Regions from separate parts of the Pseudothermotoga hypogea DSM 11164 genome, predicted to be linked through region 2. Evidence: predicted binding sites of a transcription regulator. Region 2 holds the regulator's gene; the other holds the start of a gene.
The links. Region 2 encodes HrcA, which represses chaperone genes, less so after heat shock. Its sites were predicted from a motif close to ATTAGCACTCNNANNNTNNGAGTGCTAAT; they were not measured.

Region 1 (7,844 bases), 570 kb from region 2:
TTCCCTCACGAGGAAGAGGCCGCAGGTTCGATTCCTGCCGCACCCACCATTTTATCCCACCTTCACCAGTTTCAATCTCTCGCCGTAGATTTTTTCAATTTTTTCGATGAGAGCCTTGAACCTGTCAAGATTTTTCATCACGAACTCGGCATCTTCTCTCGCTCTGAAAAGAAGTTGTTTGTCCCTTATCAGATCGGCCACTTTCAGATCTGGCAGTCCGTGCTGTCTCAGACCGAGTATTTCGCCCGGCCCTCTGAGTTTCATATCGTACTCGGCAACTTCGAAACCGTTCTTGGTGCTGGCGAAATATTTGAGCCTCTCCAGCGCCTCTTCCTCCACGTTGCCCACGACTAAGAAACAGTAACCTTGCCTGTCACTCCTGCCGATCCTTCCACGGAGCTGGTGAAGCTGTGCCAGGCCAAACCTTTCTGGGTTCTCGATGACCATCACTGTCGCGTTCGGCACATCTATTCCCACCTCGATGACCGTCGTGGAGACGAGTATGTCGAAGTCGCCACGTGCAAACTTTTCCATCACCGCGTCTTTCTCCTGTTGACTCATCCTACCGTGCAACAGACCCACCCTCAGATCTTTGAAAACCTCGTTCGACAACTTCTCGTACATCTGAGTCGCTGCCTTCACCTGCAACTTGTCCGATTCCTCTATGAGTGGATAAACTATGAACGCTTGATTGCCATCCTCCACTTCTTTTCTGACGAAGTCGAACACTTGATCGATCTTGGTCACACTCACCAGAATCGTTTTGACATCCTTCCTTCCCGGTGGCATCTCATCGATGATCGTCAGGTCAAGATCGCCGTAGACGGCCAGCGCGAGGGTTCTCGGTATGGGTGTTGCCGTCATGACGAGGGTGTCCACCGCGGCGCCTTTACTGATCAGAGCTTCTCTCTGCCTGACGCCGAATCTGTGCTGCTCGTCTATGACAACCAGTCCCAGGTTGTCGAACTCGACGTCTTCCTGAATCAGCGTATGGGTACCTATGACGACGGAAAGCTCTCCGCTTCTCAACAGTCTCTTGATCCTCTCCTTCTCGCCTTTGTTCGTCTCACCCAACAGCAACGCCGTCTTGATGCCCAAGTTCTCAAAGCTCGGAGCCATCCTCCTGTAATGTTGAGTTGCAAGGATAGAGGTTGGCGCCATGACGGCCGCTTGAAAACCGGCCTCGAAGTTGTCGATGATCGCAAGCTGCGCCACCACGGTCTTGCCACAACCAACGTCACCCTGGAGTAACCTGCTCATGGGACGCGTCGAACGAAGATCTTGCCTTATTTCTTCGTGGGCTCTTTTCTGTGCGTTCGTCAGCTGGAAAGGTAGCTTCTTCAAAAACTCCTGTGCGAGCTTTCCCTCTATTTTTTTCGCCACACCGCCGATGCTGTCCAGTGTGTGTCTCGAAAACAGCATCGCAAGTTGTAGATAGAGCAGTTCTTCGTAGGCGAGTCTCTCTCTGGACTTTTCGAGCTGGTACGTCGTCTTTGGAAAGTGCATCCCGTACAGTGCAATGGCCAAGTCGATGAGTTTTCTTCTTTCGGTGAGCTCGAGGGGTAATTCGTCTTGAACGATGGCAACGCAATCTATGTTTTGCCGAACTATCCTACGAAATTCTTTCTGGCTCATACCCTCGGTGAGCGGATAGACAGGTAGTATCTCAAGCGCGCTCGAGTTCTCAACCAGTTCCACCTCGGGGTTGACGATCTCCAGGCCCCCAAACATGCCTTTCTTCACGGTCCCGGTCACGTACACTTCTTTGCCCTTGAGAGTTTGAAGCTGTCTGTAAATGAACTCCTGGTTGAACCACTTCAACAGAACATGGTGTATTCCGTCTGCGAGTACCGCCGCCACGATCTTCATGCCCGAAACGCTTTTCATCTCCACGCTCGATATTTTTCCTCTCGTGGTGACTTTTTCGCCTAACAACAGGTCCTTCAAAGATATCACTCTGCGCCGATCTTCATAATCTCGCGGAAAGTAAAACACCAGATCCCTCAAGCTGTTTATCTCAAGCTTGCGAAGTAGCTTTTCCCTTCTTGGTCCAACGCCTCGTGCAGACTTTATGTCCAGCGAGAGCTGCTTTGCTTGAGACGGGTCAGGTTTTGCGAAGAAATGCCAGGATCTGTACCTTTCGATCATGCCCAAAGCGTTGGTCAGACGCTTGAGGGCACGTTCTTTCGGAAGTTCCACGGTTGGTTTCAGATAGTCGATGAGTTGATCCAATTTTTCGCGTGCATCGGCATCGTCCAACAGTGGATCTTGTAGGAGCTCTCGTGATTGATCGATCCACCCAGATAGTTCCTCCAGCGAGGTTCGACTGTCGAGGACATTCATGATGAGTTCCTCGAGGTCCTTGAGGAACTCTTCAACGAGAATGGGGCGCGTGGATAGAGGTTCTCGTGCTTTTTTCATAGATCACACCGATTCTCGCCTTGATCAACTGATCCAGGCAGATGAGGAGCATCGAAACGATCAGAGCTAAAACTATACTTGCGGTGATCATGAAAGCCTTCTTCATGTGTTCTTCAGGTATCCTATGTATGGAAGGTTTCTGTACTTTTCTTCGTAATCCAGACCATAACCGATCAAAAAGACATCCTGCACTTTGAAGCCCACGAAGTCGATGGGAATACCGTGCTGGTATTTCTCCTTCTCGACGAGAGTGGCCACTTTCAGATCGGCTGGCCTGTACTTTTTCAAGTAATTCAGAATATACCTCAGCGTGTTGCCCGTGTCGACTATGTCCTCCACGACGAGCACGTACTTGTCCTGGAGTGGTTCATCCACCCAGGATTTGACCCTGATCCTGCCGGTAGATTCGGTGCCCGCGTAACTTGAGACGTGCACGAAGGAGTAGTTCACGTGCATGTTCAGATTCAGCATGAGCTCGCTGAAAAAATGGATTGAACCTTTCAGAACACAGATGGCATGAAGCGTTTCGGTCTTGTCCTTGTAGTAATTCTCAATCTCCTTCGCGAGCTGTTTGATACGCTCTTTGATGATCTTTTCATCGAGCAGGACTTCTACACTCACAGAGAGCCTCCTTTCAGATGGATGGAACGTAAACGACTGCTCGATGAGATTTTACCTCTTCTGTGAGTTCGAAGGCGCTTTCCGACAATCTTTTAACGTTCGTGAATAATTTCAGGAAATCCTCGACAGGCCTCAGATCGAACTTGATGTATTTGGTTTTGTAATGCATGGGAACCACGACGTTTGGTTGCAAGTGTTCGACGATCTTTTTGGCTTCTTCGGGACCAACGGTGAAGGTGCCTCCGACAGGGATCAACAGCACGTTCACTTGACCGATCTGTTCAACCTGCTGAGGATTCAGCACGTGACCAAGGTCTCCCAAGTGTGCCACAGTCCAATCCGAAAATTCGAACACGAACACGATGTTTGTGCCCCTTCTGCTTCCGCCGGCTTCGTCGTGGAAGCTCTTCACGCCCTTGATTCTCAGTTTCTTGAAACTGTACTCTCCCAGTTCCTTGATGAGTTGGAAATCTCCTTTGAGCAAATGATGTGCGTTGTGGTCAAAGTGTTGATGGCTCTCCGTGACGATGTCGACAGAAACGTTCGGTACTTTGTAGCCAACGGAACTGTCGAACGGGTCTGTCAGGATACGGATGTCCTGATGCTCGATGAGAAAACAGGCGTGTCCAAACCATGTGAGCTTCACAACGTTCCCCCCTCGATTCGATTATAACAGGATGTTTCATGCTCATCCATCGAAAGTGGACTGGTAGCAGTTAAATGATACGAGCGCTATACAATTTATATGCGAAAACATTATGATATAGAAATTCTTTTGTTGATATGGAATATAGTCCTAAGCAAATTTTTTCCAGACCCCTTGACAGGTTGTTGTCACCTCAATATAATGGAAGTGGAAACGATCCAGGAGGTGGAAAGAATGAGTGATAGGGAATTCGTTGTGGGTATCGACCTTGGAACGACCAACTCTGTAATAGCGTGGATGAAGCCAGATGGCTCGATAGAGGTCATACCGAACGCCGAAGGAAGCAGACTCACTCCTTCCATTGTGGCGTTCACGAAAACGGGTGAAATACTGGTTGGAGAACCCGCCAAGAGACAGATGATTCTCAACTCCGAAAGGACGATCAAATCCATAAAGCGCAAAATGGGTTCGGACTACAAAGTCAGGATAGACGACAAAGAATACACGCCACAACAGATCAGCGCGTACATACTCATGAAGATGAAGAAGGACGCCGAACAGTACCTGGGTGGCAAGATCAAGAAGGCGGTCATCACGTGTCCTGCGTACTTCAACGACGCCCAGAGACAAGCGACCAAGGAAGCCGGCCAGATAGCTGGTTTCGAGGTGTTGAGGATCATCAACGAACCGACAGCCGCTGCGCTCGCTTACGGTCTCGATAAAAAGAAGGAACAGAAAGTACTCGTCTACGACCTGGGCGGTGGCACGTTCGACGTTTCGATACTCGAGATCAGCGAAGGTGTCATACAGGTCATAGCCACGAGTGGTAACAACCATCTCGGTGGCGACGATTTCGACCAGAGGATCATCGACTGGCTTGCAGAAGAGTTCAAGAAACAGCATGGTATAGACCTGAGGGAAGACAAGCAGGCGTTGCAAAGACTCAGAGACGCTGCGGAAAAGGCCAAGATCGAACTTTCGACCAAGCTTGAGACTGACATAAGCTTGCCGTACATCACCGCAACGAGTTCTGGACCACTGCATTTGGAAACCAGATTGACCAGGGCGCTTTACGAATCACTCGTGAAAGACCTCGTCGAGATGACAAAAGGTCCGATCGAAAGGGCTTTGAACGATGCGAAGCTCTCGCCCAGAGATATTGACGAAATCATACTCGTTGGTGGAATGACCAGAACTCCGATGGTCCAGAGGCTGATCTACGAGATCTTCGGAAAAGAACCGAACAAGAGCGTGAATCCAGACGAAGCGGTCGCGATCGGTGCGGCAATACAGGCAGCCATACTCGCCGGCAGTGCCAAGGAAAAGGACATCGTTCTGGTCGACGTCACCCCGCTGACGCTCGGTATAGAAGTGAAAGGCGGGCTCATGGAACCCATCATACCACGCAACACGACGATACCCGTGAGAAAAAGCAAGATCTTCACCACGGCCGAGGACTTCCAGACTGAAGTGGAGATCAGAGTCTACCAGGGCGAACGAGCCATGGCGAGGGACAACATATTCCTCGGAAGTTTCAGGCTCGTGGACATACCGCCAGCACCAAGGGGAGTGCCACAGATAGAGGTGACCTTCGACATAGACAGCGACGGTATCGTGCACGTCTCGGCGAAAGATCTGGCGTCCAACAAAGAACAATCCATGGTGGTCACAGGTCGGCACAAGCTCAGAGAAGACGAGATCAAAAAGATGATCGAGGAAGCTCAGAGATACGAAGAACAAGACAGGAGGAAACGTGAAGAGGTCGAACTCAAGAACAAAGCAGACGATCTTGCTTACAGTGTGAACAAGACACTGAAAGAACATGCAGATAAGTTGCCACAGGATCTAAAAGACAGGCTCGAGAATCTCATAAAGGATCTGAGGGATGCGATCAACCGCGACGACATAGCAAAGGTCAAACTGCTGTTCGACGATCTCCAGCGCGAGAGCATGAAGATAGGCCAGTATCTGTACGAAAGCGTGCGTAAACAAGAACCGGGTGCTCAATGAAAAATCAAATAAAACCCTGACCTGTGAAAGGAGGGATGTGTATGTTGCTCGAAAGACGCGAGGACTTCTTCAGACCGTTCAGAGAACTTCAGAGGGAGATCGACAGACTCTTTGAAGACTTCTTCACTCCGAGTCTGAGAAGAAGCGCAGATGTCTACCGTTTCACGCCAGACATCGACGTGTACGAGACGGAGAAAGAGCTGGTCATCGAGGCTGAGATCCCAGGAATGGACAGAAAAGACATCACCGTAAAAGTCGAGGACAACGTGCTCAAGATCTCCGGTGAGAAGAAGCTCGAGCGCGAGCACAAAGACAGGAACTACAGAGTCTTCGAAAGGTCCTACGGAAAATTCGAAAGGTGCATGGTCCTGCCCGACTACGTCGATACCGAAAAGATCAAGGCAAAGTATGAAAACGGAGTTCTCACCATCACGATCCCGAAACGCGAGGAAGTGAAGGCGAAGGTCGTGGATGTGAAAGTCGAGTGAGATACGAGGGGCGGGCAACCGCCCCTTAATTTTCAAGGAGGTGAAATCCTTGATAGACTTCAAAGACTACACGGAGAGCGCGCAGAGAGTGCTCGGAGCTGTACAGGACATACTCAGCAGGTACGCCCAGAATCAGATGTCTTCCGAGCACATCCTGCTCGCCATACTCGAAGACGGTGACAACGCTGCCGTCGACATACTGAGAAAGATAGGCGTTAACATAGACTCTTTGAGGGACGAAACGTCCTCGTTTGTGAGTAAATACGGCATGCGATCGCACAACCCTTACGGTCATGGTCAAATTTCTCAGATCTACATAACCCCCGATGCCAGGCACGTGTTGGAAGAAGCTAAAAGAGAAGCTCGCAGAATGGGAGATGAAAAGGTCGGAACGGACCATCTGCTACTGGGAATGATCCTCTCGCCCAGTTCGATGACTTACAGATTGTTGACGCGTTACGGTGTCACACCCGACAAGGTGTACGAGGCCATAAGGGATCTCAGAACGAGCGGCAAAACCGTAGAGGATGAAAACGTCGATGTCCTCTTCAAGTTCACAGAGGACCTCACGCGCATGGCGAAGGAAGGAAAGCTTTTACCAGTGATAGGCAGGGAAAAAGAGATACAGAGAGTGATACAGATACTCGGAAGAAAGTTCAAGAACAATCCTGTTCTCATAGGCGATCCAGGTGTTGGAAAAACCGCGATTGTCGAGGGACTCGCACAAAAGATAGTCAAAGGTGAGGTTCCAGGCTTTTTGAAGAACAAGAAGTTGCTCAAGCTCGACATGGGAAGGATCATTGCGGGTACGAAGTTCCGCGGTGAATTCGAAGAGCGGATGAAGAAACTCATCGATGCGCTGAAGAAAAACTCGGCCCAGTATATTCTCTTCATCGACGAGCTCCACACGGTGGTGGGAGCGGGCGCAGCAGAAGGTGCTGTGGACGCAGCGAACTTGCTCAAGCCAGAGTTGGCGCGTGGCGAGATGCAGGTGATTGGAGCAACCACGATCAACGAGTACAGGAAATACGTTGAGAAGGACAAGGCGCTCGCACGGAGGTTTCAACCCGTGATGGTCGGTGAACCGAGCGTCGAAGAGACGATAGAAATTCTTAAAGGCATCAAGAAAGAGTTCGAGAAGCATCACGGCGTGACGATAACGGATGAGGCGCTCGTCGCAGCGGCGAAACTTGGTGCGAGGTACATCACCGACAGGTTCTTGCCAGACAAGGCGATCGACTTGATCGACGAAGCGGCCGCCATGAAGAGATTGTCGGAGGATCAAAAGATAGTCGACGAGAACGAAATAGCGAAGGTCGTCGAACAGTGGACAGGCATACCGGTTTCGAGAATGATGGAATCTGAGCGTGAAAAGTTGATGCATCTCGAGGAACTGTTGCACAGAAGAGTCGTTGATCAGGAAGACGCAGTCTCAACCGTCGCCAGGACGATAAGAAAGGCACGTGCGGGACTCAAGGATCCGAAGAGGCCTTCGGGAGTGTTTCTGTTCCTCGGGCCTACCGGTGTTGGTAAAACTGAACTTGCCAAGGCGCTCGCCGAGGTGCTGTTCGGAACGGAAGACGCACTGATCAGGATCGACATGAGTGAGTACACCGAGAAACATTCTGTCAGCAGACTCATAGGTGCGCCACCTGGCT
Region 2 (7,844 bases):
TCAGTGAATCTGCACTCTTTCCGAGCAGGAACCAATAAGGTATTGCGCTCGTCAAAAACACGCTCGCTGCGAGCCCGTCGAGCCCATCCGTAAGGTTTGTAGCGTTGCTCAGCCCGGCTATCAAGAGAACAGCGAAGATCCAATAGAGCCTGCCAAGATCCAAATCCTTCTGTAAGAACGGAATCTGTAGTTTTGTATCAGGTCTGATCAGTATCAACAGAACCGTCGCGAAAATGATCTGCAGGGAGAACTTCTGCCAAGCTCTCAGACCAAGTGATGTCTTTTTGATCACACTCAAAAGGTCGTCCAGAAAACCGATCGACGAAAACAGAAAGATCGTCAAGCCGTCGATCGTGTATCCAAAAGCGAAACACGAAAGTGCTCCGAAAATCGAGAACAGTACGCCTCCCATCGTTGGCGTTCCAGTCTTGTAACCATGAAGATCCGGACCTTCTTCCCTTATGAACTGGCCTACGCGGAGTCTTTTGAACAATTCTATGAGGAATGGATAAAGCACGACACAGGGAAGGAATGTGATGGCAAAATATCTCATGCCTTCTTTCCCCCCAGAAACAGTTCGAGCACCTTCTCCATGCCAACTGCGCGCGAGGCTTTGAACAGAACCGCATCTTTCGGCTCGAGCAGGTTCCTCAACTGTTCAACTATGGCCTTTGGCTCATCGCTCTTCAAGATGATCTTGGAACATTCCATGGCATCTATCTCGTGGTCGATGTTGTAGACCAAGACCCCGTCCAGTTGCTCGAGGATCCTTCCGAGCTGTCTGTGAGTTTGCTCGGAGTAGATACCCTGTTCCTTTATCGAACCGACAACGGCGTAGGCTCTCTTACCAAGTTTCTTGAGCGTTTCAACAGCGATCCTGAAAGATTCCAAGCTCGCGTTGTAAGTGTCATCCACCGCGTAAACGTCATCAACTTTTATAACTTTGAATCTTCCATCCACCGGAATAAAAGTTTCGAACTTCGAAAGATCAACATCCAGACCAAGCACATCGAACACCGCTAAAACTGCGGCAACGTTCACCAGCTGTCCCAAGTTTAAGATCGCCGAGAAACGTACTTTTTTCTTTCCTTCAGGCGTTTCATAATGAGCTATCGTTGAGAACTCTTCATATTTGTAAGATACGAGTTTATAGTCGCCGCTGTAAAAACCAAAAGCCAGGAATTTCTTTTCTTTGATCTTCTCCAAGATCCTTGGATCGCTGTGAACTATGGCGATGCCATCTTCTCTCATGTTCTCAACGATCTCCAACTTACCTCTGAGTATTTGTTCGTCTCCACCCGCCACACCCCTGTGTGCGGTGCCAACGTTCAAGAGGACGGAAACGTGGGGTCGAGCGATCCGGCACAGCGTGGATATATCCCCCGGTTTGTTCATCGCCATTTCCAAGATCGCGTACGGTTGACCGTGATAATCGTTCAGAATTGACAAAGGAAGGCCAATTTCCGTGTTGAGATTGCCTGGGTTTCTGAACGCGAGCTCCTTTCCAAGACAGTGATGTATCATCTCTTTTGTGGTCGTCTTGCCGTTCGAACCAGTTATACCGACGATTTGAGGATCATACATAGCAAGTTTTTGTGCTGCCATCTGTTGGAGAAAATACCTGGTGTCCTTCACGAGGTACAGTTTTTCTTTGGGCACGTCGACGTCTCGTTCCACGACAGCCAAGGACGCACCTTTTTCGAGTGCTTGGCGTACGTAAAGATGTCCGTCCGTCTTCTCTCCCTTGAGTGCGACAAAAACACAACCATCGAATGCTTCTCGAGAGTCAATCACAAACTTCGCATTCTCAAACATGCCTTCTTTCCCTCTGGTACTCCTGAACGATTATTTCTCTGGCCACGTCCGCATCTTTGAAGGGTATTTTTCTCTCGTCCGAGAAGATCTGATACTCTTCGTGCCCCCTCCCCGCGATGACGACCATATCTCCTCTGTTTGCAAGAGTGATGGCCGTTTCGATCGCTTCACGCCGATCCGGGATAACGAGGTACGCCGCCCCTGATGGCACACCGCTTTCAACTTCGTTGAGTATCTCGATGGGATCTTCACCCCTGGGATCGTCCGTCGTTATGATCGCAACGTCCGAGTATCGGCACACGATTTGAGCCATCATCGGCCTCTTACCTTTGTCCGCTTGTCCACCAGCCCCGAACACCGTGATGATCCTACCACTGGTCAAATGTCTCGCGGTGACCAGAGTTTTTTCCAGTGCGTCTGGACTGTGTGCGAAATCCACAACCACGTCTATCCCAAGCAGGGAAGCTTCGGGAATGAACTGGAAACGACCATCGACACCTTGGAAAGAAGCTATGGAAGCGGCAACGTCGTTTGGATCATAACCAAGTTCCACCAAACCGGCAAACACCAAAGTCGCGTTCATGGCGTTGTGGTAACCGGGGATCCTGATCCAGAGTTTGTACTTTCCTGCAGGGCACTCTATCTCAAACCTTGTCCCCCGTTTGCTGACCTCAAGGTTTTGAATCCGATAATGGCTCTGCCGGGAAATGCCATAGACGATTTTTCTCACCTTTTTGTTCAGCAGGTGCGAGTACTCATCACTTATCAATGCGATGCCATTCTCTTTGAGCAGATCAAATATGTGCAGTTTCGTCTGCGTGTACTCTTCGAAGGTTTGATGAAAGTCCAGATGATCCCTCGTTATGTTCGTGAGCGCGGCGATGTCAAATCTAACGGTTTCAACACGTTTTAGAGAAAGCGCATGTGAGGAAACTTCCATCACGAAGTGTGAACCAGCCTTATCGACAGTCTTACGCATTGCCCTGAGGATCTCGATGGCACCTGGCGTCGTGTTGTCATGATGGAACTTGGGCTCGCCGAGAATTTCATAATGAACGGTTCCGAGCAAACTGCCACGACTCGAAAAACTCTGCAACACATGGTGAAACAGATGAACACTCGTGGTCTTACCGTTGGTCCCTGTGACACCAATGGTAAGAAGCTTCTTGTAAGGCTTTTCAAAGAACGCGTCCGCCAGCATGGCCTCTGCGAGTCGCGTGTCGCTGACAATCAAATGGGGGATGCTACCGTTCAGGGGTCGTTCGGAAACGAGCAGGGAGGCTCCCTTGTTGTATATTTCCTGTGCTATCTCGTGTGAGTCGAACTTTCTACCCCTGTGGCACACAAACAGACAATTCGGTCTGACTTGACTCGAGTTGTTCACAATGTCGCTGATCCCATGATTCATGTTCCCGTCCAAATTGGCTACGACGAGTATGGGTCTCAGTGATTCGATCACTTTTTCAATGTGCATTGGATCACCTCTATGAAGATTCTAATACCACCTTGCAGTCTTGACAAGGACGACGAACTGTGCTATGCTGAAATTAGCACTCGAATGTCGAGAGTGATAATATGAGACGGGACGCGCGGGTCAACGAGAGGCAGAAGAAGATCCTTTACTGCGTGGTCAGGGAGTACATCATCACGAAAAAACCTGTGAGTTCGGAGCACGTCTTGAACGTGTCGAATCTTTCGTGCAGTGCTGCGACGGTCAGAAACGATTTGAGAAAGCTGGAGTATCTGGGTTATCTTTATCAACCGCATACCTCTGCTGGGAGAATCCCTACGGACAAAGGCTTCAGGTTTTACGTGGACGAAACCTTGAAGCTCGCCAAAGACTACGCGCAGAGGTCTCACCAGATAAACGTGCGCTATCCTCTGACGTACGGCGACATGGAAAGAATTCTTGAAGGAGCGGCGATCGCTTTGGCACGCATGACGAAAGGAGCCGTGGTGCTGGAAAAACCTGACACAGGCCGTTTGAAGATCCTGAGAGCTATCGTGACGCCGATCACAAAAAACCATTACTTGATTTCCGTTGTAACGGAACTGGGTCTCATGAAATTCATACCTTTCAGGAGTTTCACTGATGTGGATCATTCCATGCTTGAAAATCTGCTGAACAGATTGCTCAAAGGCAGAAGCATCGACAGCCTCACGGGCGAAGTGTTCGAAAGTGACTGGGACGAGTCCCTGATAGATTTGTCTGAACAGCTCATCAGTTCGTTGAAGGACGATTTGAGGAACAGCATGATAAAGTTCGGCCTCGACGTTCTCATAAGTGGTGAGACGTTCAACATAGACGAAATAAGGAATCTTTCGCGTTTCTTGTCTGACGACGGATTGTTGAAAGCTTTCATGGATAGAGTTCAGGAAGTCCCCGCAGTGTTTATAGGTAGTGAGCACGGTTTGCAGGGACTGGAAAGGTTCTCAATTTTCGTTGATTCTTATCGCAAGGAGAATGAGCCAATGGGTAAGATAGTTGTCGTGACGTCAAAGATCATCAAGTACGAGGAGATAATGAACGTCCTGACTTACGTCACCAGCAGGTTGACGGAGTACTTCACAGTGGTCACACGGGAGGTGGAAAGATGACTGAGAACGAAAAACTCAACGAGATGGTTGAGAATAAACCTGAAACGGTCGAGGAGGACCTGATCGAAAAGCTCACAAAAGAGAAGGAACAGCTCACAAAATATCTCAAGCAGCTGAAAGCCGAATTCGAGAATTTCAAGAAGGACACGCTCAGGGACAGAGAAATGATCCTCAAAAATGCAAACGAGTATCTTCTGACCAAACTCATCCCCGTGCTCGACGATCTCGAGCGCGCTTTCAATGCTGTTGAACAGGGTGCAACGTTTGAGGATTTCTACAAAGGGATGAAGTTGATCTACAAGAAGCTCTGGAAACTGCTCAACAACGAGGGATTTTTCAAAATAGAGGTCGGTCAAAAGTTCGATCCGTTCGAGCATGAAGCCGTTGAGAGAATCGAGACCAAAGAAAAGGAAGAATACGACGTGCTCGAAGTCGTTGAAAACGGATACAAGTATCATTCTAAGGTTCTAAAGCCAGCGAAGGTCAAGGTGGCTGTGAAACCTTCGAGAGGTGACAACGGTGCCCAGACAGTATAAAGATTACTACGCGATCCTCGGTGTTCCGAGGGACGCGTCTGAAGAGGAAATAAAGAAAGCGTACAAGAAGTTGATAAAACAATGGCATCCCGATCTGCACCCGGAGAACAAGAAACAAGCCGAGGAGAAATTCAAGGAGATCCAGGAAGCGTACGAGGTCCTGAGCGATCCACAAAAACGGGCCATGTACGACAGGTTCGGTTACGTTGGAGAACATGAGTTTTCACAGCAGACTTCGTCCACCACGTTCGAGGACATATTCAGAGATTTCGAAAGTTTCTTTGGCCGGGATGTCTTCGATATTTTCTTTGGCGATAGGGGTTCAACGCAAGAGGCCCAGAGGACGGCGAGGCGCAGAGCGGGTGAGGACATCAGTGTAACGGTCGAAATAGATTTCATAGAATCGCTCCTTGGTAAACAAATGCCCATAGAGTACGACAGGTACGAAGTATGTGACCACTGCCATGGCGATGGGATCGAGCCGGGGAGCGGTTATCAAACTTGTCCCAGGTGTCACGGTTCGGGGATACTGAGAGAGGAGAGAAGGAGCATCTTTGGTGTTTTTGTGAGCACGAGAACGTGTCCCACCTGCGGTGGAACTGGGCGTGTGGTCAAAGAGAGATGCCACATTTGTGGTGGCACCGGCAGGTTGAAGAAGAAAGTCAGAACGACAGTCAACATACCTGCGGGTGTTATGGATGGGACCAGACTCAAGATAGAGGCTGGAGGTAATGCGGGATATAACGGAGGACCTTACGGTGATCTCTACGTTATCGTCCATGTGCGACCGGACAGAAGATTCAAACGTCAAGATGACGACATATACACCGAGATCACGATAGACTATCTGCAGGCCATCCTTGGAACAACGGTGCGCATAGATTTGCCAGACGGAAGCTCTACGATGCTCAGAATACCCGCAGGTACACAACCTGGCACGGTGTTCAGGCTCAGGGGAGAAGGCGCTCCATCTCTGAGAACTGCGAAACGCGGAGACCTCTACGTCACGGTGAACGTGAAGATACCTGAACGGCTTTCCATGAAAGAAGCACAGTTACTGAGGGAAATAGCGAAGGAGAAGGGCATAGACGTTTCTTGAAAATTTTAGGTGATTTTTGGAAAATGTGACGATTGTGACCGTTTATACTCCGCAAGTGCGGAGTTTTTTTCTTTTTTCCCCGTTTTACAACGAGATGAGAACATGATAGAATAGTTTGTGAAAATTTCAAAAAGGGGGCAAGAACATGACCTGCGAAGAACTCGAAGTCTTCCTCTCAAAGAACCCCACTATTCAGGAAGCCAAGGCTCTTGCGAGGAAACTGGGCTTGAAGGTCAAGAAGCGGATGAAGAAAAGCGAGGTCCTCAAACTCCTTCAAGATTTTGCGAAATCGCTGGTTTCTCAAAAAAAGGAAGAAAAAGCCAGTCCGCCGCAAGAGATCCGTGAAAATGGACTGCCACAATCGTACGGTTCTGACAGGCTCGTGTTGCTCTCGGTCAACCCGAATCTGGTTTATGTATACTGGGATCTTTCGAGCGAAACTCTCTCAAAGCTTTCAGCACAGAAAGAGGTGTTGCTGCGGCTCTACGACGTGACCTACATCGTCTTCGATGGAACCAACGCCCATCGGATCTTCGAAGCGGGCGTTCATCTTTCGATGACGAGGAATTATTATTTCCACGTTCCGATGGCAAACGCCGATTACCTTGCTGAACTCGGTTTCAAGGCGGAAGGAAAGTTCGTTCCCGTTCTCAGATCCAACGTTGCACGCACCCCCTCGAACACACCTTCAACTTCTGTCCGCCAGAGATGGATCATCAAGGGCAAGCGTACTGTGAAGATTGGTGAACCTCCCTTGAAACCAGTTGAACGAATACACATATCGTCTCAAGTGGAGAGTGGTAGATGATGAACGGATACTTCTTGCTCGTGTTGCACACGCATCTTCCGTATGTGAACCATCCGAATCACGATCTCTATTTGGAAGAGAGATGGTACGTGGAAGCGGTCTTAGAATCCTACGTGCCGTTGCTGATGATGTTCGACCGGCTTCAAGAAAAGAAAGTACCGTTCAAGGTTACGATCTCACTCAGCCCTCCGCTGCTCGAAATGTTCAGAAACACAACACTCACCGAGAAACTGAAGAAATATGCTGAGAAACTCGTTGAGCTGTGTGAGAAAGAAATTGCAAGAGCGAACACGCAGCAAGAGAGAGATCTTGCGGGTTTCTACAGAGAAAGGTTTCTGGCGTGTTTGAATTACCTCGACTCGCTGAACGGCAACTTGGCGAATGGTTTCAAGAAACATGCCGAATTCGGTAATGTTCAGTTGATAACCTGCAACGCCACTCACGGTTTTCTCCCATTGATGCGTCATCAACCGTTCGCGGTCGACACTCAGATCAAAGTCGGTGTGGAGACCTTCAAACGCCATTTCGGTTTTGAGCCTAAGGGCATATGGCTGGCCGAATGTGGTTATCACTCGGGTCTCGATGAAACACTCAAAAAATACGGTGTGGAGTTCTTTTTCGTTGATTCACACGCATTCTGGTATGCGGATGAGCGACCATACTTCGATGTGTACAGACCCGTAATGACTCCTTCTGGTGTGTTCGCGTTTGCCAGGGATCCAGAGTCGAGCGAACAAGTGTGGAGCGCAACCTTGGGTTATCCGGGCGATGGAAGGTACAGAGAATTCTACAGGGATCTCGGATTTGATAGGGATTACGACTACATAAAACCCTACATAGACAAGAGCGGTGTGAGGGTGAACGTGGGTATAAAGTACCACAAGGTCACGTCGCGGGAAACACCACTCGAAAAAAAAGAGTTGTACAACCGTGATGAGGCACTCAGTGCTGCTAAGGAACACGCTCTGGATTTTCTGAACAAGAAAAT

Region 1: the regulator HrcA is predicted to act here: its motif matches at 3,751-3,779, upstream of dnaK (molecular chaperone DnaK).

Annotation. Positions count from the first base shown of each region.
Region 1 is NZ_CP007141.1:1,152,013-1,159,856, forward strand. It holds tRNA gene AJ81_RS05730 (tRNA-Val) at 1-49, shown strand, start outside; gene recG (ATP-dependent DNA helicase RecG) at 52-2,421, opposite strand; gene hpt (hypoxanthine phosphoribosyltransferase) at 2,524-3,042, opposite strand; gene AJ81_RS05745 (MBL fold metallo-hydrolase) at 3,056-3,688, opposite strand; gene dnaK (molecular chaperone DnaK) at 3,923-5,698, shown strand; gene AJ81_RS05755 (Hsp20/alpha crystallin family protein) at 5,740-6,186, shown strand; gene AJ81_RS05760 (ATP-dependent Clp protease ATP-binding subunit) at 6,236-7,844, shown strand, end outside.
Region 2 is NZ_CP007141.1:581,238-589,081, reverse strand. It holds gene mraY (phospho-N-acetylmuramoyl-pentapeptide-transferase) at 1-553, opposite strand, end outside; gene AJ81_RS03050 (UDP-N-acetylmuramoyl-tripeptide--D-alanyl-D-alanine ligase) at 550-1,815, opposite strand; gene AJ81_RS03045 (UDP-N-acetylmuramoyl-L-alanyl-D-glutamate--2,6-diaminopimelate ligase) at 1,808-3,289, opposite strand; gene hrcA (heat-inducible transcriptional repressor HrcA) at 3,391-4,413, shown strand; gene AJ81_RS03035 (nucleotide exchange factor GrpE) at 4,410-4,949, shown strand; gene dnaJ (molecular chaperone DnaJ) at 4,933-6,048, shown strand; gene AJ81_RS03025 (DUF4912 domain-containing protein) at 6,194-6,856, shown strand; gene AJ81_RS03020 (glycoside hydrolase family 57 protein) at 6,856-7,844, shown strand, end outside.